DNA from 3 places in the Bacillus sp. MC1252 genome. Region 2 is predicted to be linked to each of the others. Evidence: a T-box and tRNA genes for the amino acid it is inferred to sense, from the RefSeq annotation. Region 2 holds a T-box; the other regions hold tRNA genes.
What was found. A T-box is a leader RNA that pairs with one kind of tRNA and senses whether it is charged. The one in region 2 lies ahead of serS (serine--tRNA ligase), so its partner is inferred to be a tRNA-Ser.
Positions count from the first base shown of each region.

Region 1: it encodes a tRNA-Ser, which carries the amino acid that the T-box ahead of serS (serine--tRNA ligase) is inferred to sense. The anticodon was not compared.
Region 3: it encodes a tRNA-Ser, which carries the amino acid that the T-box ahead of serS (serine--tRNA ligase) is inferred to sense. The anticodon was not compared.

Region 1 covers NZ_CM166369.1:882,081-885,321, reverse strand. Annotated here, with positions in the region: partial or broken gene ACYH0L_RS04395 (hypothetical protein) at 1-309, opposite strand, end outside; tRNA gene ACYH0L_RS04390 (tRNA-Leu) at 507-588, opposite strand; tRNA gene ACYH0L_RS04385 (tRNA-Leu) at 626-714, opposite strand; tRNA gene ACYH0L_RS04380 (tRNA-Cys) at 729-799, opposite strand; tRNA gene ACYH0L_RS04375 (tRNA-Gly) at 805-879, opposite strand; tRNA gene ACYH0L_RS04370 (tRNA-Gln) at 887-958, opposite strand; tRNA gene ACYH0L_RS04365 (tRNA-His) at 968-1,043, opposite strand; tRNA gene ACYH0L_RS04360 (tRNA-Trp) at 1,073-1,146, opposite strand; tRNA gene ACYH0L_RS04355 (tRNA-Tyr) at 1,160-1,244, opposite strand; tRNA gene ACYH0L_RS04350 (tRNA-Thr) at 1,272-1,344, opposite strand; tRNA gene ACYH0L_RS04345 (tRNA-Phe) at 1,351-1,426, opposite strand; tRNA gene ACYH0L_RS04340 (tRNA-Asp) at 1,446-1,522, opposite strand; tRNA gene ACYH0L_RS04335 (tRNA-Met) at 1,571-1,647, opposite strand; tRNA gene ACYH0L_RS04330 (tRNA-Val) at 1,663-1,738, opposite strand; tRNA gene ACYH0L_RS04325 (tRNA-Glu) at 1,770-1,844, opposite strand; tRNA gene ACYH0L_RS04320 (tRNA-Ser) at 1,864-1,954, opposite strand; tRNA gene ACYH0L_RS04315 (tRNA-Asn) at 1,959-2,033, opposite strand; rRNA gene rrf (5S ribosomal RNA) at 2,043-2,158, opposite strand; rRNA gene ACYH0L_RS04305 (23S ribosomal RNA) at 2,268-3,241, opposite strand, start outside.
Region 2 covers NZ_CM166369.1:20,683-23,923, reverse strand. Annotated here, with positions in the region: gene serS (serine--tRNA ligase) at 495-1,769, opposite strand; T-box leader at 1,819-2,035, opposite strand; gene pdxT (pyridoxal 5'-phosphate synthase glutaminase subunit PdxT) at 2,089-2,679, opposite strand; gene pdxS (pyridoxal 5'-phosphate synthase lyase subunit PdxS) at 2,700-3,241, opposite strand, start outside.
Region 3 covers NZ_CM166369.1:2,730,918-2,734,158, reverse strand. Annotated here, with positions in the region: tRNA gene ACYH0L_RS14110 (tRNA-Val) at 146-221, shown strand; tRNA gene ACYH0L_RS14105 (tRNA-Thr) at 255-330, shown strand; tRNA gene ACYH0L_RS14100 (tRNA-Lys) at 368-443, shown strand; tRNA gene ACYH0L_RS14095 (tRNA-Leu) at 451-533, shown strand; tRNA gene ACYH0L_RS14090 (tRNA-Gly) at 564-635, shown strand; tRNA gene ACYH0L_RS14085 (tRNA-Leu) at 648-733, shown strand; tRNA gene ACYH0L_RS14080 (tRNA-Arg) at 745-821, shown strand; tRNA gene ACYH0L_RS14075 (tRNA-Pro) at 829-905, shown strand; tRNA gene ACYH0L_RS14070 (tRNA-Ala) at 914-986, shown strand; tRNA gene ACYH0L_RS14065 (tRNA-Met) at 1,012-1,085, shown strand; tRNA gene ACYH0L_RS14060 (tRNA-Ile) at 1,090-1,166, shown strand; tRNA gene ACYH0L_RS14055 (tRNA-Ser) at 1,174-1,266, shown strand; tRNA gene ACYH0L_RS14050 (tRNA-Met) at 1,289-1,365, shown strand; tRNA gene ACYH0L_RS14045 (tRNA-Asp) at 1,389-1,465, shown strand; tRNA gene ACYH0L_RS14040 (tRNA-Phe) at 1,484-1,556, shown strand; tRNA gene ACYH0L_RS14035 (tRNA-His) at 1,584-1,659, shown strand; tRNA gene ACYH0L_RS14030 (tRNA-Gly) at 1,671-1,744, shown strand; tRNA gene ACYH0L_RS14025 (tRNA-Ile) at 1,761-1,837, shown strand; tRNA gene ACYH0L_RS14020 (tRNA-Asn) at 1,844-1,918, shown strand; tRNA gene ACYH0L_RS14015 (tRNA-Ser) at 1,923-2,013, shown strand; tRNA gene ACYH0L_RS14010 (tRNA-Glu) at 2,021-2,092, shown strand; gene ACYH0L_RS14005 (TspO/MBR family protein) at 2,169-2,645, opposite strand; gene ACYH0L_RS14000 (TraR/DksA C4-type zinc finger protein) at 2,732-3,241, opposite strand, start outside.

The DNA.
Region 1 (3,241 bases), 860 kb from region 2:
CAGCGATATGGCCTCACATCAACACGATCAAGCTTCATCCACTCTTGAAAATACCGGAATGATAATACCCCTTGTCAGCGGAAAAACGAGCAAATGATGGCCATCCTCAAACTGTTCAATCCACTCAAACAGCCACGCAACAAATACTCGCTGAGTTTCAAAATCCAACTGCTTCATCTCTTCTATAAAGGACTGAAGAACCTTCAGCGCATCTTTACGCAGCCCCTGTTCTTTTCGTTCACAGTACTCTCTAAAAAGCGGATAATAATGAGACCTATCGTCTTGAATGATCGTCTGAAGCAAAGTCATAGTACGGAACAAAAATCCCCTCTCACTATATACTCGCGTTCTAGTTCACACGTATCATTCCATTGTGAGATAGCTTTCTCCCCCTCGCAACTTCGATTAGAGGTGATGGGAAAACAAAAAAACGCCTCACCACAATGGAGAAACGTTAGTTTGACGGTATATTAAGTTCAATTACCGATTATGAAAATTTTAATAGATACCGGTGGCCGGGGTCGAACCGGCACTCCGTGAGGAACACGATTTTGAGTCGTGCGCGTCTGCCAATTCCGCCACACCGGCATGATCATTAAAGAGCGCAACTTATGATAAAAATCAATGGTGCCGAGGGCCGGACTTGAACCGGCACGGTAGTCACCTACCGCAGGATTTTAAGTCCTGTGTGTCTGCCAATTCCACCACCCCGGCAGTCTTTTCAAAAAAGGCGACACCCGGATTTGAACCGGGGATAAAGGTTTTGCAGACCTCTGCCTTACCACTTGGCTATGCCGCCATTATTGGAGCGGAAGACGGGATTCGAACCCGCGACCCCCACCTTGGCAAGGTGGTGTTCTACCACTGAACTACTTCCGCATATCAACTGGGCTAGCTGGATTCGAACCAACGCATGACGGAGTCAAAGTCCGTTGCCTTACCGCTTGGCTATAGCCCAATAATAAAATGGGGCGATTGATGGGAATCGAACCCACGAGTGCCAGAGCCACAATCTGGTGCGTTAACCACTTCGCCACAACCGCCATAGATGTTATGAATCATATCATATAATTGGCAGGGGCAGTAGGAATCGAACCCACACCGGAGGTTTTGGAGACCTCTGTTCTACCTTTAAACTATGCCCCTATGAAAATAAAAATGGTGGAGGGGGGCGGATTCGAACCGCCGAACCCGGAGGGAGCGGATTTACAGTCCGCCGCGTTTAGCCACTTCGCTACCCCTCCACATATGGAAATAATAAAGAAAAACAGTGCCGGCAAGAGGACTTGAACCCCCAACCTACTGATTACAAGTCAGTTGCTCTACCAATTGAGCTACACCGGCAAATAGTGGTGGCTCGGGACGGAATCGAACCGCCGACACACGGATTTTCAGTCCGTTGCTCTACCAACTGAGCTACCGAGCCAAGTATTATTTTTGAAAAATGGCGGTCCGGACGGGACTCGAACCCGCGACCTCCTGCGTGACAGGCAGGCATTCTAACCAACTGAACTACCGGACCATTTTGGTTGCACTTAATGAGTACTCCCTATTGGTATATAAAATAATTTGGTTGCGGGGGCAGGATTTGAACCTGCGACCTTCGGGTTATGAGCCCGACGAGCTACCGAACTGCTCCACCCCGCGACGATATAAAAGATATGGTGGAGGATGACGGGCTCGAACCGCCGACCCTCTGCTTGTAAGGCAGATGCTCTCCCAGCTGAGCTAATCCTCCGAATAAAAATGCTGGTATGTATTATATAAAATGGTGACCCGTACGGGATTCGAACCCGTGTTACCGCCGTGAAAGGGCGGTGTCTTAACCGCTTGACCAACGGGCCCTCTATTATATGTATCTTGTGGCGGAGAGCAAGGGATTCGAACCCTTGAGACGGGGTTACCGCCTACACGATTTCCAATCGTGCTCCTTCGGCCACTCGGACAGCTCTCCAAATTGGCTCCGCAGGTAGGATTCGAACCTACGACCGATCGGTTAACAGCCGATAGCTCTACCACTGAGCTACTGCGGAATGAAGAAAGCCTGGCGATGTCCTACTCTCACAGGGGGAAACCCCCAACTACCATCGGCGCTGAAGAGCTTAACTTCCGTGTTCGGTATGGGAACGGGTGTGACCTCTTCGCCATCATCACCAGACAATTTAGTGACAAAAGATATTATACTATGTATTGAAAATAAATCAAGAGATATTTTAAAAATGTTCTCTCAAAACTAGATAACAACGTTCAAACTTCACATTAGAATATAGGTTAAGTCCTCGATCTATTAGTATCTGTCAGCTCCACGTGTCACCACGCTTCCACCTCAGACCTATCAACCTGATCATCTTTCAGGGATCTTACTTCCTTGCGGAATGGGAAATCTCATCTTGAGGGGGGCTTCATGCTTAGATGCTTTCAGCACTTATCCCGTCCGCACATAGCTACCCAGCGATGCCCTTGGCAGAACAACTGGTACACCAGCGGTGCGTCCATCCCGGTCCTCTCGTACTAAGGACAGCTCCTCTCAAATTTCCTGCGCCCGCGACGGATAGGGACCGAACTGTCTCACGACGTTCTGAACCCAGCTCGCGTACCGCTTTAATGGGCGAACAGCCCAACCCTTGGGACCGACTACAGCCCCAGGATGCGATGAGCCGACATCGAGGTGCCAAACCTCCCCGTCGATGTGGACTCTTGGGGGAGATAAGCCTGTTATCCCCGGGGTAGCTTTTATCCGTTGAGCGATGGCCCTTCCATGCGGAACCACCGGATCACTAAGCCCGACTTTCGTCCCTGCTCGACTTGTAGGTCTCGCAGTCAAGCTCCCTTGTGCCTTTACACTCTGCGAATGATTTCCAACCATTCTGAGGGAACCTTTGGGCGCCTCCGTTACATTTTAGGAGGCGACCGCCCCAGTCAAACTGCCCACCTGACACTGTCTCCCTGCCCGATAAGGGCAGCGGGTTAGAAGGTCAATACAGCCAGGGTAGTATCCCACCGATGCCTCCACCGAAGCTAGCGCTCCGGTTTCCAAGGCTCCTACCTATCCTGTACAAGCTGTACCAACATTCAATATCAGGCTGCAGTAAAGCTCCACGGGGTCTTTCCGTCCTGTCGCGGGTAACCTGCATCTTCACAGGTACTATAATTTCACCGAGTCTCTCGTTGAGACAGTGCCCAGATCGTTGCGCCTTTCGTGCGGGTCGGAACTTACCCGACAAGGAATTTCGCTACCTTA
Region 2 (3,241 bases):
AATTTGCTCAATTCCACCTTGTAGTTCTTTCGCTACTTTATTAATATGCTCCATATAACCGCTTAATTTCTTTTCGCGATGATGTGAAAAGGCCACTAAAAAGGAGCCAATCACTTTTCTATCTTCATCAAAAATTGGGTAACCTTTTACAGCAACTTCATAGCCGTATAAAGACTCTGGTAAATGACCGTCATATTCTTGTCCTCTTAATGTCATCGCCACGTTTTGGTCTTCTGGGTTCAATGCGTCCCCTACTTTAATGCCAAAATCTATTGTGTTAGACGGGTAATAACAAAGCACCTTCTCTGTATCAGTGATGCCGAAAAGGATACTTTCATCTAGAACTTTTCTAAGTAATTGAGCCATTTCAACATAATAGTCAAGCCTATTCAAGGTTATTCCTTCTTTCCTAGAAGCTTTTAGTTTTTTTATCGGCTTATTTTAGAAAAGCTGTAGAACTTTAGGTAAAAAGAATAAGATGCCATAACGGCATCTTATTTCATCACTTCTTTATTTCCCATATAAGGACGCAGCACTTCAGGAATGATCACTGTACCGTCCTCTTGTTGGTAGTTTTCTAAAATGGCTGCCACAGTTCTTCCTACCGCTAAACCAGATCCATTTAATGTATGAACATGCTCCGGCTTTGCTTTAGGCTCCGGGCGGAAACGAATGTTTGCTCGTCTTGCCTGAAACGCTTCGAAGTTACTGCAAGAAGAAATTTCACGATACGTATTTTGGCTCGGAATCCATACTTCGATATCGTATTTCTTCGCAGCTGTGAAACCTAAATCTCCCGTACACATGCTCATGACACGATATGGCAGGTTTAATAGCTGAAGAACTTTTTCTGCTTGATTCGTTAGTTTCTCTAATTCTTCATAAGAATCTTCTGGTCTAACAAATTTCACGAGCTCTACCTTGTTGAATTGATGCTGACGGATGAGCCCGCGTGTATCTCTGCCGGCAGATCCAGCTTCTGATCTAAAGCAAGCACTGAATGCTGCATAATTGATTGGCAGCTGCTCTCCCTCAAGAATTTCGTCACGGTGCATGTTGGTGATTGGCACTTCAGCCGTTGGAATGAGGAAATAATCTTCTTCTCGAATTTTAAAAGCATCCTCTTCAAACTTTGGAAGCTGGCCAGTTCCTGTCATGCTTGCTCTGTTGACCATGTAAGGCGGAAGCACTTCAGTAAAACCAAACTCATCCACATGTAAATCGAGCATGAAGTTATAAAGTGCGCGCTCTAAGCGTGCGCCAAGCCCTTTATAAAAAACAAAACGGCTTCCTGTCACTTTTCCTGCACGTTCAAAATCTAGAATATCTAACACATCCGCTACGTCCCAATGCGGTTTTGGCTCAAATGAGAATGCTGGCTGTTCACCCCATTTTCTCACTTCAATGTTGTCATCTTCTGTTTCACCAACTGGTACAGAGTCATGAGGGATATTCGGAATTGAGAACAGAATGTGTTGCAGGCTTTCTTCTACTGTTCTTAACTCATCATCCAGCTTCTTAATCTCATCTCCGACCTCACGCATTTCTTGAATAATGTGATCGGCGTCTTTCTTTTCTCTTTTTAGAACGGCCACTTGCTGCGATACTTCATTTCTTCGGCTCTTTAATTCTTCTGTTTTACCGATTAATTCTCTTCTTTTTTGATCTAGTTCACCAAACTTATCAAAATCAGCTAAATCTTCGCCTCGGTGTGCTAACTTTTCTTTGATTTGATCAAAGTCCGTGCGCAGTTGTTTAATATCCAGCATGTGTTACACTCCTTTTTTTATCGAAAAATAAAAAGAGCCCTCATCCCATGAAAGGGACGAGAGCTCTCGCGTTGCCACCCTGATTGAAAACATGCAAAATCATGCTTTCCTCTTTCCTCTGTAACGGTATCACCGTAAATGCTTACTTCTCGTGTTTCAGCATTTCGCTCAAGGATGGATTCAGAATGCATCTTTCACCGATTCTCACCAACCATCGGCTCTCTGAGAAAGAGGGGCTTCTTACTATTTCCCGTCAACGCTTTTTCGATCTTTGATTGTGATTTTAATGTACTATAAGTTTTATCTCTTTTCAACCGTTTTATACAGCGAGCTTCGTTTTGTAGGACTTCACCATCTCAACAAACAGCTGCGTTAACCGGTGGTCGTCTGTCAACTCTGGATGAAAAGAACAACCTAAGATATTGTTTTCTTTCGCCATCACAATCCTGCCATCATATTCAGCTAAGACCTCTACGCTATCATCTGAGCTGACGATATGAGGCGCACGGATGAACACCCCTGTAAACGGCGCATCCAGTCCTTTCACTTCTACACCTGCTTCAAAGCTGTCTACCTGTCTGCCAAATGAATTACGTGCAACAGATACATTTAACAGTCCAAGATGAGCATCTTCTCGATCTTCTATATGCTTTGCCAGCATAATCAAACCGGCACATGTCCCGAAAATTGGTTTCCCTTGAGCAGCGAACGCTTTGATCGGGTCAATAAATCGGTACGTATCCATAAGTCTTCTCATCGTCGTACTTTCTCCACCAGGGATAATCAGACCGTCAACGGCTTCTAGCTCTTCTACTCGTTTGATGATCTTTCCTTCTGCGCCGCAAGTTTCAATTGATTGAATATGCTCTCTCACCGCACCTTGAAGCCCTAGTACACCAATTGTTAGCATGTTCGTTTGCGCTCCCTTAATTACCAGCCACGCTCTTGCATACGCTCTTCTGGCAGTAGATTTGAAATTTCAATTCCTTTCATGGCTGTTCCCAATTCTTTAGAAAGTTCTGCAATGAGACGGTAATCGGTGAAATGAGTCGTTGCTTCTACAATGGCTTTTGCAAATTTAGCAGGATGTTCTGATTTGAAAATACCAGATCCGACAAATACGCCGTCTGCTCCAAGCTGCATCATTAACGCAGCATCTGCTGGTGTCGCAACGCCTCCAGCTGCAAAGTTAACAACAGGCAGCTTGCCTTCTTTTTTGATCTGAAGCAATAATTCATAAGGTGCTCCTAGATTCTTTGCTTCTGTCATCAGTTCATCTTCACTCATCGCCGCTACTTTTCGAATCTGAGCATTGACCTTTCTCATATGGCGGACTGCTTCTACAATGTTGCCTGTCCCAGGTTCTCCTTTCGTCCGCAGCATGGATGCACCTTCTGCAATACGGCGGGTTGCCTCACCTAGGTCACGACATCCACATACAAAAGGTACGGTGTATTCATTTTTATTTAAAT
Region 3 (3,241 bases), 970 kb from region 2:
AGCAGTTTTGACAGGGGAAATGACTATTATTTATGAAAAGAAATGCGTAACGAAAAATGAAATAAAATTTTTTTAATATAGCCTTTACAAATGAGTAAAACCTGTATATAATAATCTTTGTCGGATCGAGAGATTCCTACATAGTGGAGGATTAGCTCAGCTGGGAGAGCATCTGCCTTACAAGCAGAGGGTCGGCGGTTCGAGCCCGTCATCCTCCACCATATTTATTCTTACATAATGTTAGGATAGATAAAGCCGGTGTAGCTCAACTGGTAGAGCAACTGACTTGTAATCAGTAGGTTGGGGGTTCAAGTCCTCTTGCCGGCACCACTTTCATATGGTAAGATAGACAAGTCGCTTTTAAAGCGAGCCATTAGCTCAGTTGGTAGAGCATCTGACTTTTAATCAGAGGGTCGAAGGTTCGAGTCCTTCATGGCTCACCATTTTCATGCGGGTGTGGCGGAATTGGCAGACGCGCTAGACTTAGGATCTAGTGTCTTTATGACGTGGGGGTTCAAGTCCCTTCACCCGCATAGCCAAACAAAATAAAGAAATCCTGTAATGCGGAAGTAGTTCAGTGGTAGAACACCACCTTGCCAAGGTGGGGGTCGCGGGTTCGAATCCCGTCTTCCGCTTATACCATCCACGCCGGGGTGGTGGAATTGGCAGACACACAGGACTTAAAATCCTGCGGTAGGTGACTACCGTGCCGGTTCAAGTCCGGCCCTCGGCATTATACAATAAGCGCCCGTAGCTCAATTGGATAGAGCGTTTGACTACGGATCAAAAGGTTAGGGGTTCGACTCCTCTCGGGCGCGCCATTAAGATCGGGAAGTAGCTCAGCTTGGTAGAGCACTTGGTTTGGGACCAAGGGGTCGCAGGTTCGAATCCTGTCTTCCCGACCATCTTTTATGGGGCCTTAGCTCAGCTGGGAGAGCGCCTGCCTTGCACGCAGGAGGTCAGCGGTTCGATCCCGCTAGGCTCCACTTCTTAAAGGATTATTTTTATCATGGCGGTGTAGCTCAGCTGGCTAGAGCGTACGGTTCATACCCGTGAGGTCGGGGGTTCGATCCCCTCCGCCGCTATAAAGGACCTTTAGCTCAGTTGGTTAGAGCAGACGGCTCATAACCGTCCGGTCGTAGGTTCGAGTCCTACAAGGTCCACCATCTATACGGAGGAATACCCAAGTCCGGCTGAAGGGATCGGTCTTGAAAACCGACAGGGGTGTCAAAGCCCGCGGGGGTTCGAATCCCTCTTCCTCCGCCATATTTTTTAAAAACCATATCATCGCGGGGTGGAGCAGTTCGGTAGCTCGTCGGGCTCATAACCCGAAGGTCGCAGGTTCAAATCCTGCCCCCGCAACCAAATTTTTTTCTTATCTCTATATTGGTCCGGTAGTTCAGTTGGTTAGAATGCCTGCCTGTCACGCAGGAGGTCGCGGGTTCGAGTCCCGTCCGGACCGCCATTTTTAAATGAAATACATGGCTCGGTAGCTCAGTTGGTAGAGCAACGGACTGAAAATCCGTGTGTCGGCGGTTCGATTCCGTCCCGAGCCACTTTTACAAATAAATATTGACAGTATGGCGGTTGTGGCGAAGTGGTTAACGCACCAGATTGTGGCTCTGGCACTCGTGGGTTCGATTCCCATCAATCGCCCCATACATATTTTTGCGGGTGTAGTTTAGTGGTAAAACCTCAGCCTTCCAAGCTGATGTCGTGGGTTCGATTCCCATCACCCGCTCCATTTGTATATCGTTCATGGGCCTGTAGCTCAGCTGGTTAGAGCGCACGCCTGATAAGCGTGAGGTCGGTGGTTCGAGTCCACTCAGGCCCACCATGATCTTCCGCAGTAGCTCAGTGGTAGAGCTATCGGCTGTTAACCGATCGGTCGTAGGTTCGAGTCCTACCTGCGGAGCCAAAATGGAGAAGTACTCAAGTGGCTGAAGAGGCGCCCCTGCTAAGGGTGTAGGTCGCGCAAGCGGCGCGAGGGTTCAAATCCCTCCTTCTCCGCCATTTATCTGGCCCGTTGGTCAAGCGGTTAAGACACCGCCCTTTCACGGCGGTAACACGGGTTCGAATCCCGTACGGGTCATTTTTAAAAGAGATCTATGAAAGATCTCTTTTTTATTTTCATCAAAACGAAAGACCGCCATCATCGCGGTCTTTTTTTACATATTCATGGAATAGATCGTATAAGACAAGTATGTCGCAAAGAATCCCCATAAGACATAAGGGATTAGTAAAATAGAAACGACTTTACTGAGCTTACGTGAGACGATGACAAGTGCGAGTGCTGTCAGTGCAACAAGCAGGCAGTCAATGGTAGCGGCAAACAAATCTTTTTGTGTAAATTGAAAAAAGCTAAAGGCTTGATTGAAGACATAATTTAAAAGAAAAAGAATCCAAAACGGTAAAGTGATTTTTTGAAATCCATACTTCCCATAAATAATCGCTGCGGACAACGAGATGAGAGCAAATAAGACAGCCCACACAGCTCCAATCACACCCCCACTAGGTGTCCATTCCGGTTTGTTTAATGCATCATACCATTCTCTGTCAATAGGGAACAAGAACCCTGCAATAGAGAATAGTGCGTATGTAATAAAGAAGACGATAATCGCCCAAATGATACTTTTTCTAGCCATCAAGAATCTCCTCCAATCAAATTCACTCTTAAAGTGATTTCCCAATTATTACATGATATAAACATAAAGCCCCCAATATGAGGGGCCTATTGATTTTTTTCTGTATAAGGTTCTTCTTCGTACGGCTTCAAGTCACCAAACACCGTCATGACGCCTTCTTCATCTAATGCATCTTCATAGGCTTCGTGTGCTTTATTCGGATACACCTTGCTTGCTTTTCCTTCGAGATCAGCAGCTGCGAATCCTTCATAGTCTTCAACATAATCTTCATCTTCTGATTGTGTATACACATCATCGTATGTCTCGGGAGGAAATTCCATATCGGACGGGGTATCAGAGTTGCCGTAGCGTTCTACGTCTTGATATGCATCTTCTCCATCGTAGGCAGCACTTTCTTCATTTTCAAATTGTCCTGATGGTGGATTTAACAAATCCTCTTCAATGGGACGATTTTGTGAAACGGTCTGCTCTTTTGAATGCTCTGTGCATGTGACGGCGGTAGGCAAGGCCTCTAAGCGTTCTTTAGGAATAGGGGCTTTACATACCTTGCACACACCATAAGAGCCGTCTGCGATTGCTTGGAGTGCTTCATTGAT